Regions from separate parts of the Pantoea allii genome, predicted to be linked through region 1. Evidence: predicted binding sites of a transcription regulator. Region 1 holds the regulator's gene; the other holds the start of a gene.

Region 1 (6,066 bases):
TCGACTTCTCTGGCGGGATTGCCGTCACCGCACTGGGCCATTGTCACCCGGCGCTGGTTGAAACCCTGAAGAAACAGGGTGAAACCTTGTGGCATACCAGCAATGTGTTCACCAATGAACCTGCGCTGCGGCTGGCCAGTAAACTCATCAACGCGACCTTTGCGGAGCGCGTCTTTTTTGCTAATTCCGGTGCGGAAGCCAATGAAGCCGCCTTTAAGCTGGCTCGTTATTATGCCTGCAAACGCCACAGCCCGTTTAAAAGTAAAATTATTGCCTTTCATAATGCCTTCCACGGCCGGACGCTGTTCACCGTAACGGTGGGTGGACAGCCAAAGTATTCCGATGGTTTTGGTCCGAAACCCGCCGATATCGTTCACGTGCCTTTCAACGACCTGGATGCGGTAAAAGCCGTCATTGACGATCATACCTGCGCGATTGTGGTGGAGCCGATTCAGGGCGAGGGCGGTGTGATGCCGGCCACGCCAGCGTTTCTGCAGGGCTTACGTGAACTGTGCGACAAACACCAGGCGCTGCTGGTACTGGATGAAGTACAAAGCGGCATGGGACGTAGCGGTAAATTGTTTGCCTATGAGCACTATGGCGTGACGCCAGACATTCTGACCTCGGCGAAGGCGCTGGGCGGTGGTTTTCCGGTCAGTGCGATGCTGACCACGAATGAGGTGGCCTCAACCATGGCACCTGGCGTTCATGGCACCACCTATGGCGGAAACCCGCTGGCCTGTGCGATTGCAGAAACCGCGCTGGATATCATCAATACACCAGAGGTGTTGAATGGCGTGGAAATCCGTCGTCAGCAGTTTGTGGAGGCCCTTAAGGCGATTGATGCGCGTCACGATCTGTTCAGCGATATCCGGGGTAAAGGTCTACTGATTGGTGCAGCCCTGAAACCGCAACATGCGGGCAAGGCGCGCGATATCCTGAATGCGTCAGCCGCAGAAGGCGTGATGGTGCTGGTGGCCGGGACTGATGTGATGCGCTTTGCGCCATCGCTGATTATCGAGCCTGCCGATATAGAAGAGGGCATGACGCGCTTTGCCAACGCGGTAGAGAAGGTGCTGTCGGCCTGAGTTATTTCCGGCGCAGACTGCGCATCAGCCAGCGGCCATGATGAGGCCGCTGGTTCCAGGCCAAAGATGAGATCGTGTGCATCACTTTCAGATGATCAAGAATGCGCCGGACGTGCTGCTCCAGCACCGTGACGGGCCCCTCGTTAATATCTTCAACGCCCTGCAGCAGATCCGTCTGCGAACTTTCCCCATCATATTCCAGTCGTTGCTGGCAACGTTGCAGTGCAATCTCGCACCATTGCAGATAGTGCTCGGCCAGCGTGGGTGGCAGCATGGTGTGTTCGCGCGCCAGAATTGTCATGGCATTGATGTGTTCAACAATAAACTGGCAGTGCGTGACCCATAAGCGCATATCCTGCAGGTAGCGTGAGTTAAATCCCGGCTCCTGCATCGCCTGATTCAGGGAATTAAACACCGCGTTATGGGCCTGGTTGACCTTAATCCGCTGGTAAGCCAGCTTATCTGGAGACTGCTCCGGGCCGAGTAACATCCGCAGTGCGTCCTGACAGGCCTCCAGTGCATCATGCGCATTCTGACGCAACAGCGCGCTCTGCCACTGCGGCCACAGCCATAACATGCCACCAAAGGCGATCAGGCAACCCATCAGCGTATCCAGCAGGCGGGGCAATAAAAACTGTGCCCCGTTAAGGGAGAGCAGTTGCAGCGTATAAACGGCCGTGACCGTAAATCCTACCATCGACCAGCCGTAAAACTGTCGGGTAAAGCGATAGCTGATAAAGGTAATGGCCAGCATGATGCTCAACACCAGCGGCTCTGGCACATCCAGGCGCAGCGAGGCTGCCGCAATGACCAACCCGGCAAAGGTGCCCAGGGCCCGGTGCTGGATACGAACCCGGGTTGCACTGTAGTTGCTCTGGCTGACAAACATGATTGTCATCAAAATCCAGTAGGGCTTTGGAATGGAGAAAAACACCGCCAGGGCGCTGCCCAGCATCAGCATGACGGCAAAACGACCGGCGGTGCGCAGCGCGGAAGAACGCAACGACAGATAGCTTCGCAGCGCGGGCAGCAGCGGCAAACGACGCTGGCGATCGGCCATCAGGTCACGTTGATAAAGCGGCTTTTGGGTACGAAGTACCCGGGCGATGCGGCTGAAATGATAGAGGCAGAAGTTACCCACCGGATTGTCCGGATGCTGGCGGGCGATTTTTTCCAGCGCACCCAGCTGTTTGTCCATATCAAAACGGCTGGAGAGTTGGTGATACAGAATATCGTCGGCCAGCTCGCGCAGTCGGGCTGAAATCGTCCTGGCATTCCAGCGGATAACGGCTTCCGCATGGCTTTGTTCCACCAGCTTCTGGACTTCTTCCGGCTGATGCAGGCTGACGGAGATATGTTCCTGTAAATCCAGCGCCACCTGAAATGCCCGGGTCAGACGTTTATGGCTGTGATCGCGGCTTGCGGACAACATATGCATCTGTTGGTAGCAGGTGTTAATCAGGTCGACCGCTTTTTGCTGACGCACCAGCAGGGGCGGCAGGGCTTTTTCAGGATCGGTAAGCTGCGTCAGCAAGCTGTACTTTGCGTCACAGTAATTTGCCAGCTCACGGTAGATTAAACTCAGGCTTTCGCGCATCGGCTGCTCTTTCCACAGCCAGAACCAAAACCAGTTGAATAATCCGTACCAGAGCGTACCGCCGATATAGAGCAGCGGAGGCACGTAAATGGGCATACGGCCAATCAGGCTGATGGTAAAAATCGCGGCAATCAGCGTACCGGGCAGCAGTCGGGCGTGCAGCGGGCTGATTTCACCTGTGACGCCAAGGAGTAACGGCATCGCAAACAGAATCAACGGCAGAGGGACGTCTTTGAGCAGTAGCCACTGCATCAGCAAACTGCCAAAGGCAAACAGGCTGCCGCCAATAATCAGGCGCTTAAAGAAACGTTTGTGCGGTGTATCCAGGCCAGCAATATTGCAGCAGGCGGGAACTAATGAGAACAGCAACCCTTTTTGCAGATCGCCAAACAGCCAGCCGAGCGCGACCGGAAGGCACAACACCAGAGTCTGGCGCAGCGCATAGTTAACTTCGGGGTGATAAATTATTCTTCGCCACATGGGCTCAACACAAGATATTCACGGCATAATGTTGCCATCACGCCGTGAATAATAAGGCTTAGCGGGTGCCGTAAACAACGATGGTTTTGCCGTGTGCGGAGATCAGATTCTGATCTTCCAGCATCTTCAAGATACGGCCCACGGTTTCACGTGAACAACCAACGATTTGGCCAATTTCCTGACGAGTAATTTTAATTTGCATGCCGTCAGGATGCGTCATGGCGTCAGGCTGTTTAGCCAGGTTAAGCAACGTCTGTGCAATGCGTCCGGTGACATCCAGGAACGCGAGATTTCCCACTTTTTCTGACGTCACCTGAAGACGGCGCGCCATCTGTGAAGAAAGACGCATCAGAATATCCGGGTTAACCTGGATGAGCTGACGGAATTTCTTGTAGGAAATTTCTGCTACTTCGCACGCCGTTTTCGCACGTACCCAGGCGCTGCGTTCCTGACCTTCTTCAAACAGGCCAAGCTCACCAATAAAATCGCCTTGATTCAGGTAAGAAAGAATCATCTCCTTGCCTTCTTCATCCTTAATCAGTACCGCGACGGAACCTTTCACGATGTAGTAAAGCGTTTCGGCTTTTTCACCTTGATGAATCAGCGTACTTTTGGATGGATACTTGTGAATATGGCAATGGGACAGGAACCATTCAAGTGTAGGGTCTGTTTGCGGTTTGCCGAGAACCATTCGCTATTATCCTCTATTGTAATCGTGCCCAAAATACAGGGCTCTGTTTCCCTGCCAGGCGATGAAAGCGTTAAGCGTGTTTCCATTCAGGAAATTATTCGGGCTGCATTCGGCGCAGAGCGCATAATTCTTCCCGGCTTCATCTTCGGATGACGAAAAAATATTTTCAGCACTGTTTGTAGCACAGCTTTCGCCGACTGTCTTGTGTTGTCTCGCTTCAGCAATGAGGCTGATTTCTCTGGATTGCTGTTTACCAGGCAAAAGCGTACTCTGGCGCAAAAACAGGGTATTCTGGGGGCGAAATTATGCAGGCAAGAGTCAAATGGGTTGAAGGGTTAACATTCCTCGGCGAATCATCATCCGGCCATCAGGTCTTAATGGATGGTAATTCCGGTGATAAAGCGCCCAGTCCTATGGAAATGGTGCTGATGGCGGCCGGTGGTTGCAGCGCAATCGATGTGGTTTCAATTTTGCAAAAAGGCCGCAACGATGTGGCTGATTGCGAAGTAAAACTCGAATCAGAGCGTCGGGAAGAAGCCCCTCGCATCTTTACCCGTATCAACCTGCATTTTATCGTGAGTGGAAAAGCACTTTCAGATAAAGCCGTGGCGCGTGCGGTCGACCTGTCGGCGGAAAAATATTGCTCGGTTGCCATTATGTTAGGCAAAGGGGTCGCGATCACCCACAGCTACGAGGTTATCGAGCTGTGATCTCTCAGAGGCCCGCGCGGCCTCTGATTTTATTCAATGCGTTTGCCTTCCATGAGCCGTTTCACCAACGGCGCCATAATCAACTCCATCGCCAGCCCCATTTTTCCGCCCGGTACCACCAGCGTATTGATATTGGAAATGAACGATCCCTGCAGCATGGCCAGCAGATAAGGGAAATCAATATCTTCCAGACACTGAAAGTGAATGACGACAAAACTCTCATCCAGCGAAGGAATGGTGCGGGCCGCAAACGGGTTGGAGGTATCCACGGTAGGGACGCGCTGAAAGTTGATATGGGTGCGTGAGAATTGTGGCGTTATGAAGTTGATGTAATCTTCCATTGAGCGCACAACCGAATCCATGACGGCCTCACGGGAATGGCCGCGTTCACCGGTATCGCGGACCAGCTTCTGAATCCACTCCAGGTTGACAATCGGCACCACGCCGACCAGTAAATCCACCTTTTCAGCGACGTTATGCTGAGCCGTCATCACCCCGCCGTGCAGTCCTTCATAAAAAAGCACGTCCGTATCCGGGGGCAGCGGCTGCCACGGCGTAAAGGTGCCCGGCACCTGATTCCAGGGCACGGCTTCGTCGTAGGTGTGCAGGTATTTCCGTGACTGGCCTTTGCCGTGCTCACCGTATTCAATAAAGGTTTGTTCCAGCAGGCCAAAGTCATTCGCTTCCGGGCCAAAATAGCTGATGTGGCGACCCAGATCGCGTGCTTTACGAATCGCCATATCCATTTCTGGCCGGGTAAAACGGTGAAAGCTGTCACCTTCCAGCTCGGCAGCGTGCAAATTGAGTTGCTGAAAAATTTTACGGAATGCCAGGCTGGTGGTGGTGGTTCCCGCGCCACTGGAACCCGTTACCGCAATGATCGGATGGCGTGCAGACATAGTAAAACTCCCTGTGAAGTCGGGCGATGAGCATTGTTAGCACGATTTTTCATTCTGTGCATCAGCCGCGAAACTCGCTTTTGCGCATGATGTTTACCGATTCGTGAAGCTCAGACCAGACCAGTACCACCTCACCCTGCTGCAGCTGACGTCGCACATCGGCGACTTTTTCCGTCAGGCTGAGCTCCTGTTCACCGTAGTCGGTGCCTTCGCGCAGGACAAAGGCTTCAATTAAATTTTCGAGGGTTTCGGGGGAAACCTGTTGCCAGGGAATCATCACAGGGTTAGCTATCCAGATAAGGGGAAATCCACTGTGGCACGCGCTGTTCCAGCCACAACTGAGGCTGGCGCAAGGTGCCACCAACAAAGCCAACATGACCGCCATGGCGCGTCAGCTGATAGGTAATAGTGGCAGATAATTGGTCATTCTGCGGGATCACCTCATCACTCATAAACGGGTCGTCTTTCGCATGGATGATCAGCAACGGTTTTGCCACCGAGCGAAGCAGCGGCATGGCGCTGGCGCGGCGATAATAATCCGTGGCATCGGCAAAGCCATGTGCGCGGGCGGTGATCGCGTCGTCAAAGTCTCGCAGGCGGC
Region 2 (6,066 bases), 410 kb from region 1:
ATCCGGCGCAGTCTTCATTTCCTGAATGGTCGCATCAAACAGCGCGTCCAGCCCGGTGGCTTTCACTTTTTTCGTGATGCCCTGCTCGGCATAAATATCGGCAATTTTACCGACGGAAATCACATGACCGCCCTTTTCGTCCACCAGCTTTTTCAGCATGGTCGGCGATGGTGGCTCAACGGCCAAATCGTGGCGGTTGCCTGTGCGCTCAAAGCTGCCTGCTTTGTCACCCACAAACGGACGGGCAATCACCCGGCCAATGTTATAGCCGCCTTCGGTCAGCTCTTCGCGGGCGATTTCACACAGTTCATACAGCCGCTCCAGCCCGAAGGTTTCTTCGTGGCAGGCGATCTGGAATACCGAGTCCGCCGAGGTGTAGAAAATCGGCTTACCGGAAGCCATGTGCTCTTCGCCCAACTGGTCGAGGATCACCGTACCCGATGAGTGACAGTTACCGAGATAGCCCGGTAAACCGGCGCGTTCCACCAGTTTGTCCAGCAGTTCCTGCGGGAAGCTGTTCTGCTTATCACTGAAGTAACCCCAGTCAAACAGCACAGGCACACCAGCGATTTCCCAGTGGCCTGACGGCGTATCTTTGCCAGATGACAGTTCACGGGCGTAAGCATAAGCGCCCGTGATCTTAGCCTCAGGGTCCAGTCCCGGCGGAAAACGCCCGGTTGAAAGCGCTGCCGCTTTGCCCAGCCCCAGCGCGGTCAGATTCGGTAAGTGCAGCGGCCCTTTACGACCTTTATCTGCCTGACCGTTAAAACAGGCTTCTGCGATATGACCTAACGTATCTGAACCTGCATCACCGAATTTATCGGCATCTTTGCTGGCACCGATTCCAAAGGAATCCAGCACCATAATAAAAGCACGTTTCATGCCAGTCTCCTGCGCCAAAAGCGCGCGACAAGTCAAAAAAAAGCGATCAGATCAGTATACCCGAATCCTGTGCGGTATACAGTCGCTATCCGCGTTAACCCACCTCAGTCACCCGGCGATACACGACGGGCGTGGCTGCTGGCGCGCTTTCACCCAGCGTGATGGCCGCTTTTACGGCGGCAGCGGCCTGCTGCCAGTGCGCTTCGCTGCTGGCATGAATAACGGCTAACGGACGGGAGGCATCCACCTGTTCACCCAGGGTAATCATGTCGCTCAACCCGACGCTGTAATCAATGGCATCGCTGGCGCGCTGGCGTCCACCGCCCATCGCTACCACCGCCATGCCCAGCGCGCGGGTATCCATATGGGTAACACAGCCCGCGCTGTCGGCATAAACCGCTTTGCTCATCGTCGGCGCAGGTAAATAGCTGTCGTAGCGCTCAACAAAATCGCTCGGGCCGTTTTGCGCCGCCACCATGCGGGCAAACACCTCTGCGGCCTTGCCGTTATCCAGCACCGTCATTAATTTTTCGCGTGCCTCAGCATCATTTTCTGCCAGTTTGCCGGAGATCAGCATTTCGCTGCACAGCGCCAGCGTCACTTCCAGCAGTCGCGGGTTACGCTGCGCACCGGTTAAGAAGCGCACCGCTTCACGCACTTCCAGCGCGTTACCGGCTGTGGAGGCCAGCACCTGATTCATATCCGTTAACAGCGCCGTGGTTCGGCAGCACGCGCCATTGGCCACGCCGACAATGGCCTGCGCCAGGTTTTCAGACGCCTCATAGGTCGGCATAAATGCCCCTGAGCCGACTTTGACATCCATCACCAATGCATCCAGGCCCTCGGCCAGCTTTTTCGCCAGGATCGAGGCGGTGATCAGCGGAATGGAATCCACGGTGGCCGTGATATCACGTGTGGCATAAAACCGTTTGTCCGCCGGCGCCAGAGAGTTGGTCTGGCCGATAATCGCCACGCCAACCTGTTTAATGGTCTGGCGGAAGTGGTCATCACTGGGGAAAATATCAAAACCAGGAATCGCTTCGAGCTTATCTAAGGTGCCGCCGGTGTGCCCCAGCCCGCGACCTGAGATCATCGGGATATAACCGCCACAGGCGGCCACCATCGGCCCCAGCATCAGCGACGTGACATCGCCGACGCCGCCCGTGGAGTGCTTGTCGACCACCGGCCCGTTGAGGTTCAGGGATTTCCAGTTCAGCACGGTGCCTGAGTCACGCATCGCCATCGTCAGCGCCACCCGTTCGGCTAGCGACATATCGTGAAAATAAATGGTCATTGCCAGTGCGGCAATTTGTCCTTCGGAAACGCTGTTATCGCGCACGCCGTTAATGAAGAAACGAATCTCGTCTTCACTCAGCGCGTGGCCGTCACGTTTTTTTCGAATGATTTCTTGTGCGAGGTACAAAGTTGCCCCCTTACGTCAGGGAAAGAGGAGAAAAGGCGGCCGGATGCCGCCCAGAGATATCAGTAGCCTGACTGACGAGTATCGCTGCTGTGTCCAAGCGTGTTCAGCAGGCTTGCCAACAGACTGGAGGCACCAAAACGGAAGTGGCGCGCATCAGCCCAGTCAGCGCCCAGCGTATCTTCTGCCAGTTGCAGATAGATGGCGGCATCTTCCGCCGTGCGCACACCACCGGCAGGTTTAAAACCGACATGCGCTTTAACGCCTTTATCGCGGATCACGCTCATCATGATCTGCGCCACCTCTGGCGTCGCGTTTACCGCCACTTTACCGGTTGAGGTTTTGATAAAGTCAGCCCCGGCGTCAATGGCAATTTCTGAGGCCTGACGAATCAGCGCTTCCTGCTTCAGCTCGCCGGTTTCGATAATTACTTTCAGCAGAACACTGGCGTCGGCGCAGACGGTTTTACACGCCTTCACCAAATCAAAACCCACCTGAGCATTGCCCGCCATCAGCGCGCGGTACGGGAAAACCACGTCCACTTCGTCGGCACCGTAAGCGATAGCCGCACGGGTTTCGGCCAGCGCAATCTCAATGTCGTCATTGCCGTGGGGGAAGTTGGTCACGGTGGCAATACGCACATCCGGGGTTCCCTGCTCACGCAGTGTTTTACGGGCAATGGGAATAAAACGCGGATAAATGCAGACGGCTGCGGTATTGCCCGCCGGGGATTTAGCCTGATGACACAGTGCAATCACTTTCTCATCGGTGTCATCTTCATTCAGGGTGGTTAAATCCATCAGTTTCAGCGCGCGCAGGGCCTGCTGTTTGATATCGGTCATAGCGATCTCCAGAACATGGGGTGAATCGTTGAATCACCCTTGCATGTGATAATAGTAACAATTCGGGGCCGGGTAATATGTGCCATACGTCACATCAAAGTATGAAACAACTGCAACATCTAACAAGAAAGTGGATTAATGCACGCTATCCGGCCGAGTCAACCCAGTATAAGCCAGCACTGAGAATGTTACTATTATAACATTTTGGTGAGAAAGGGGTAAACCGGCGGGATTACGGAAGAAGAAAAAGGCTGTGGCTGTTATGCCATAGCGCATCGGCGATCGTCTCGGGCGATTCGTCACGCAGTTCACACAACACCTGCCACACCTGAAAGGCACGCTCTGGCCGGTTAGGCTGTCCCTGAAAACCGTTGAGGGGCATATCCGGTGCATCGGTCTCCAGCAACAGCGAGGAGAGCGGTAGCTGCGCAATGGTCTGCCGGGTTTTACTGGCACGGGGATAGGTAATGGTGCCGCCCACGCCAATCGCATAGCCGAGTTTGATAAACGCCTGTGCCTGTTGCAGGCTACCGGCAAAACCGTGCACGACGCCGCGGCGCGGAAGATCGTGACGGCGCAGATGCAACGCCAGTTGATCGTGCGTGCGGCGCGAGTGCAGGATCACCGGCAGATCGTAACGTTTCGCCAGCTTCAGCTGCGCATCCAGAAAATATGTCTGCTGATCAAAATGGGGCTCTTCACGATAACGATCCAGACCGATTTCACCGAGGGCGACCAGTTTAGCGGGCCGCTGTTGCAGCAACCTTTCAAGCTCAGCAAGGTGCGGCTCTTTATGATGTTCAATCACAATCGGATGCAGCCCCAGGGCAGCATAAAGGGCCTGATGCTCGCGGGCTAACTGGCAAACCAGGTCAAAGCGCCCGGCCTCTACCGACGGCACAATAATTTTTTCAACGCCCGCGTTCGCGGCCTGGCGCAGACTGGCGTCGACCTCATCCACGAACGGCGGAAAATCAAAGTGGCAGTGGGTATCCACAAACCTCATGCCAGCGAACCTTTACTGTAGGCATCATCGTTGCCTGCCAACGGCGTGATCACCGCCGCGCGCTCCGGTTCATTCGCCACCGGCGCTGATGGCAACACGATATCCAGCCCGGTTGCGGGTTCGGCATCGCTCAGCCACTGGCCAAGCGTGGCCATAAAATAGCGGCCACAGCGACGTCCAAGATGGTAGTCCTGATTGAGCGAAGCGACCCGGCTGCCCAGCGCGTTACTGGCTAAGGCGCGCGGCGGGAAGATTTCGATGATGCGTAAATCACCCGGTGGCTTCTCAATAAACTGCTGGGTTTCACGGTAGCTCTGCTCGTGATGATGCAGGATATTGATCATCGGCTGCAGCGCACTGCCGTTGAACCAGCGCTCCATGCGCGTCATCCAGCGCGGCGTGTCAAACATCTGCGAGGGCACGGTGCGGATCACCACAATGGTATCCGCGCCGCGTTTTGCGGCCTCCCGGACGGGAATCGCGTCACTGACGCCGCCATCCAGATAGCTTATTCCTTCCAGATCCACGCCCAGCCGATAAAAGCCCGGAATCGCACTGGAAGCTTTAATAATTTCCAGCCAGTTATCACTGGTGGGCGCAAAATAACTGGGCGCATAGTCATCACTGCGACAGGCACACATATAGAATTCGCGCCCGTTCGCAAACAGCGTTTCGGCACTGCTCATCGCCAGGGGAAATTCACTTCGGGTAATATCGATCAACCAGTCGAGGTCAATAAGATTGCCCCCGCGTAAGAAACGTAGCGGATCGAAAAACAGCTTGCTGGTGGTATAGCGCGTAATGACCCGACGTGCGTAGCCCGGCTGTGCACACACAAAGGCAGACAGGTTCTGTGCCCCGGCTGAGGTGCCAAGCAGTAACTGGAAGGGGTTGAATTTAGCCCGCTGAAACTCATCTAAAACGCCAGCGGTAAAGATGCCGCGTTGACCGCCGCCCTCGCAGACTAAGGCGATTTTCCTGGCTTTAAAAGGTGTGAGAGCAAGGGGTTCAATCGCCCCCAGCGTCACGGGAATACGTATACCCAATGTACCGACCTCAGATTGGGTTCCCGATAGACAAATGTAGGGAATGCAGGGAGTAGAATTGTGGGTCGATACTAGCACGGAGAACCAGCTATGGTGTCCATAAATTGTGCTATTGACGTTGCGCCGTTTAACACATCGTTGCGAATATGAAGCATCCTTTGCTTCACAATAACATTCGCTACAAATAACTGGTCTCCGTTTAATACTGGCTACGCCAGCATTAAACTGTCTGGATCATCGCTATAGCTTTTTACGGCCAGTGAACAAGCTGATGAGGAACAGAATAATACCCACCACGAAGACCACTTTAGCGGCCCAGGCTGCGGTACCGGCCAGGCCACCAAAACCTAATGCAGCAGCGATCAGTGCAATCACCAGAAAAATAATGCCCCAACGAAACATAAGCCTCTCCTTCACCATTTAATATTGAACTGCTTGTTTCATCCCAACGATGGGTATTTTTATCAGCGCGGCCTCGCGAGGAAGCCGCACCGGGTCGTGTTAAGACTTGACCTTCAGGTCATTTTTAACACTTTTTACGCCTTCGATAGCTTTAGCGATGCTCTCAGCACGGTCAGACTGTGCCTGGTTCGCCACTTCACCTGAGAGCTGAACCACACCATCGGTGGTTTCAACTTTCACGTTACGTGAAGGAACCATGTCATCAGCTAATAGCTTAGCTTTAATTTCGCTGGTTGTAGCAGCGTCACCGGCATAACCTTTCATTGACTGGTTTTTTGCGTCTTTCACATGCAGTTTGTCGCTGACGGATTTCACGCCTTCCACTTTTTTCACCACGGCCACGGCTTTTTCAGCCTGGTCTTGTGAGGTGACAAAACCGCTCAGCGTCACCACGCCTTTATGGGTTTT

Evidence for each region. The regulator CRP, encoded in region 1, controls carbon source genes, mostly activating them, when cyclic AMP is high. The targets are predictions, from matches to a motif close to ATGTGANNNNNNTCACAT.
Region 2: deoC (deoxyribose-phosphate aldolase) is a predicted target of CRP. The motif match lies at 3,222-3,239, and genes of this name have one in related genera.

Annotation. Positions count from the first base shown of each region.
Region 1 covers NZ_CP125958.1:440,352-446,417, forward strand. Annotated here, with positions in the region: gene QNH99_RS02010 (bifunctional acetylornithine/succinyldiaminopimelate transaminase) at 1-1,088, shown strand, start outside; gene QNH99_RS02015 (YccS/YhfK family putative transporter) at 1,090-3,165, opposite strand; gene crp (cAMP-activated global transcriptional regulator CRP) at 3,224-3,856, opposite strand; gene QNH99_RS02025 (OsmC family protein) at 4,162-4,566, shown strand; gene QNH99_RS02030 (phosphoribulokinase) at 4,596-5,465, opposite strand; gene QNH99_RS02035 (YheU family protein) at 5,527-5,745, opposite strand; gene QNH99_RS02040 (hydrolase) at 5,750-6,066, opposite strand, start outside.
Region 2 covers NZ_CP125958.1:847,295-853,360, reverse strand. Annotated here, with positions in the region: gene deoB (phosphopentomutase) at 1-882, opposite strand, end outside; gene deoA (thymidine phosphorylase) at 977-2,305, opposite strand; gene deoC (deoxyribose-phosphate aldolase) at 2,365-3,144, opposite strand; gene QNH99_RS04175 (TatD family hydrolase) at 3,377-4,150, opposite strand; gene QNH99_RS04170 (patatin-like phospholipase family protein) at 4,147-5,196, opposite strand; gene QNH99_RS04165 (DUF1328 domain-containing protein) at 5,437-5,598, opposite strand; gene osmY (molecular chaperone OsmY) at 5,698-6,066, opposite strand, start outside.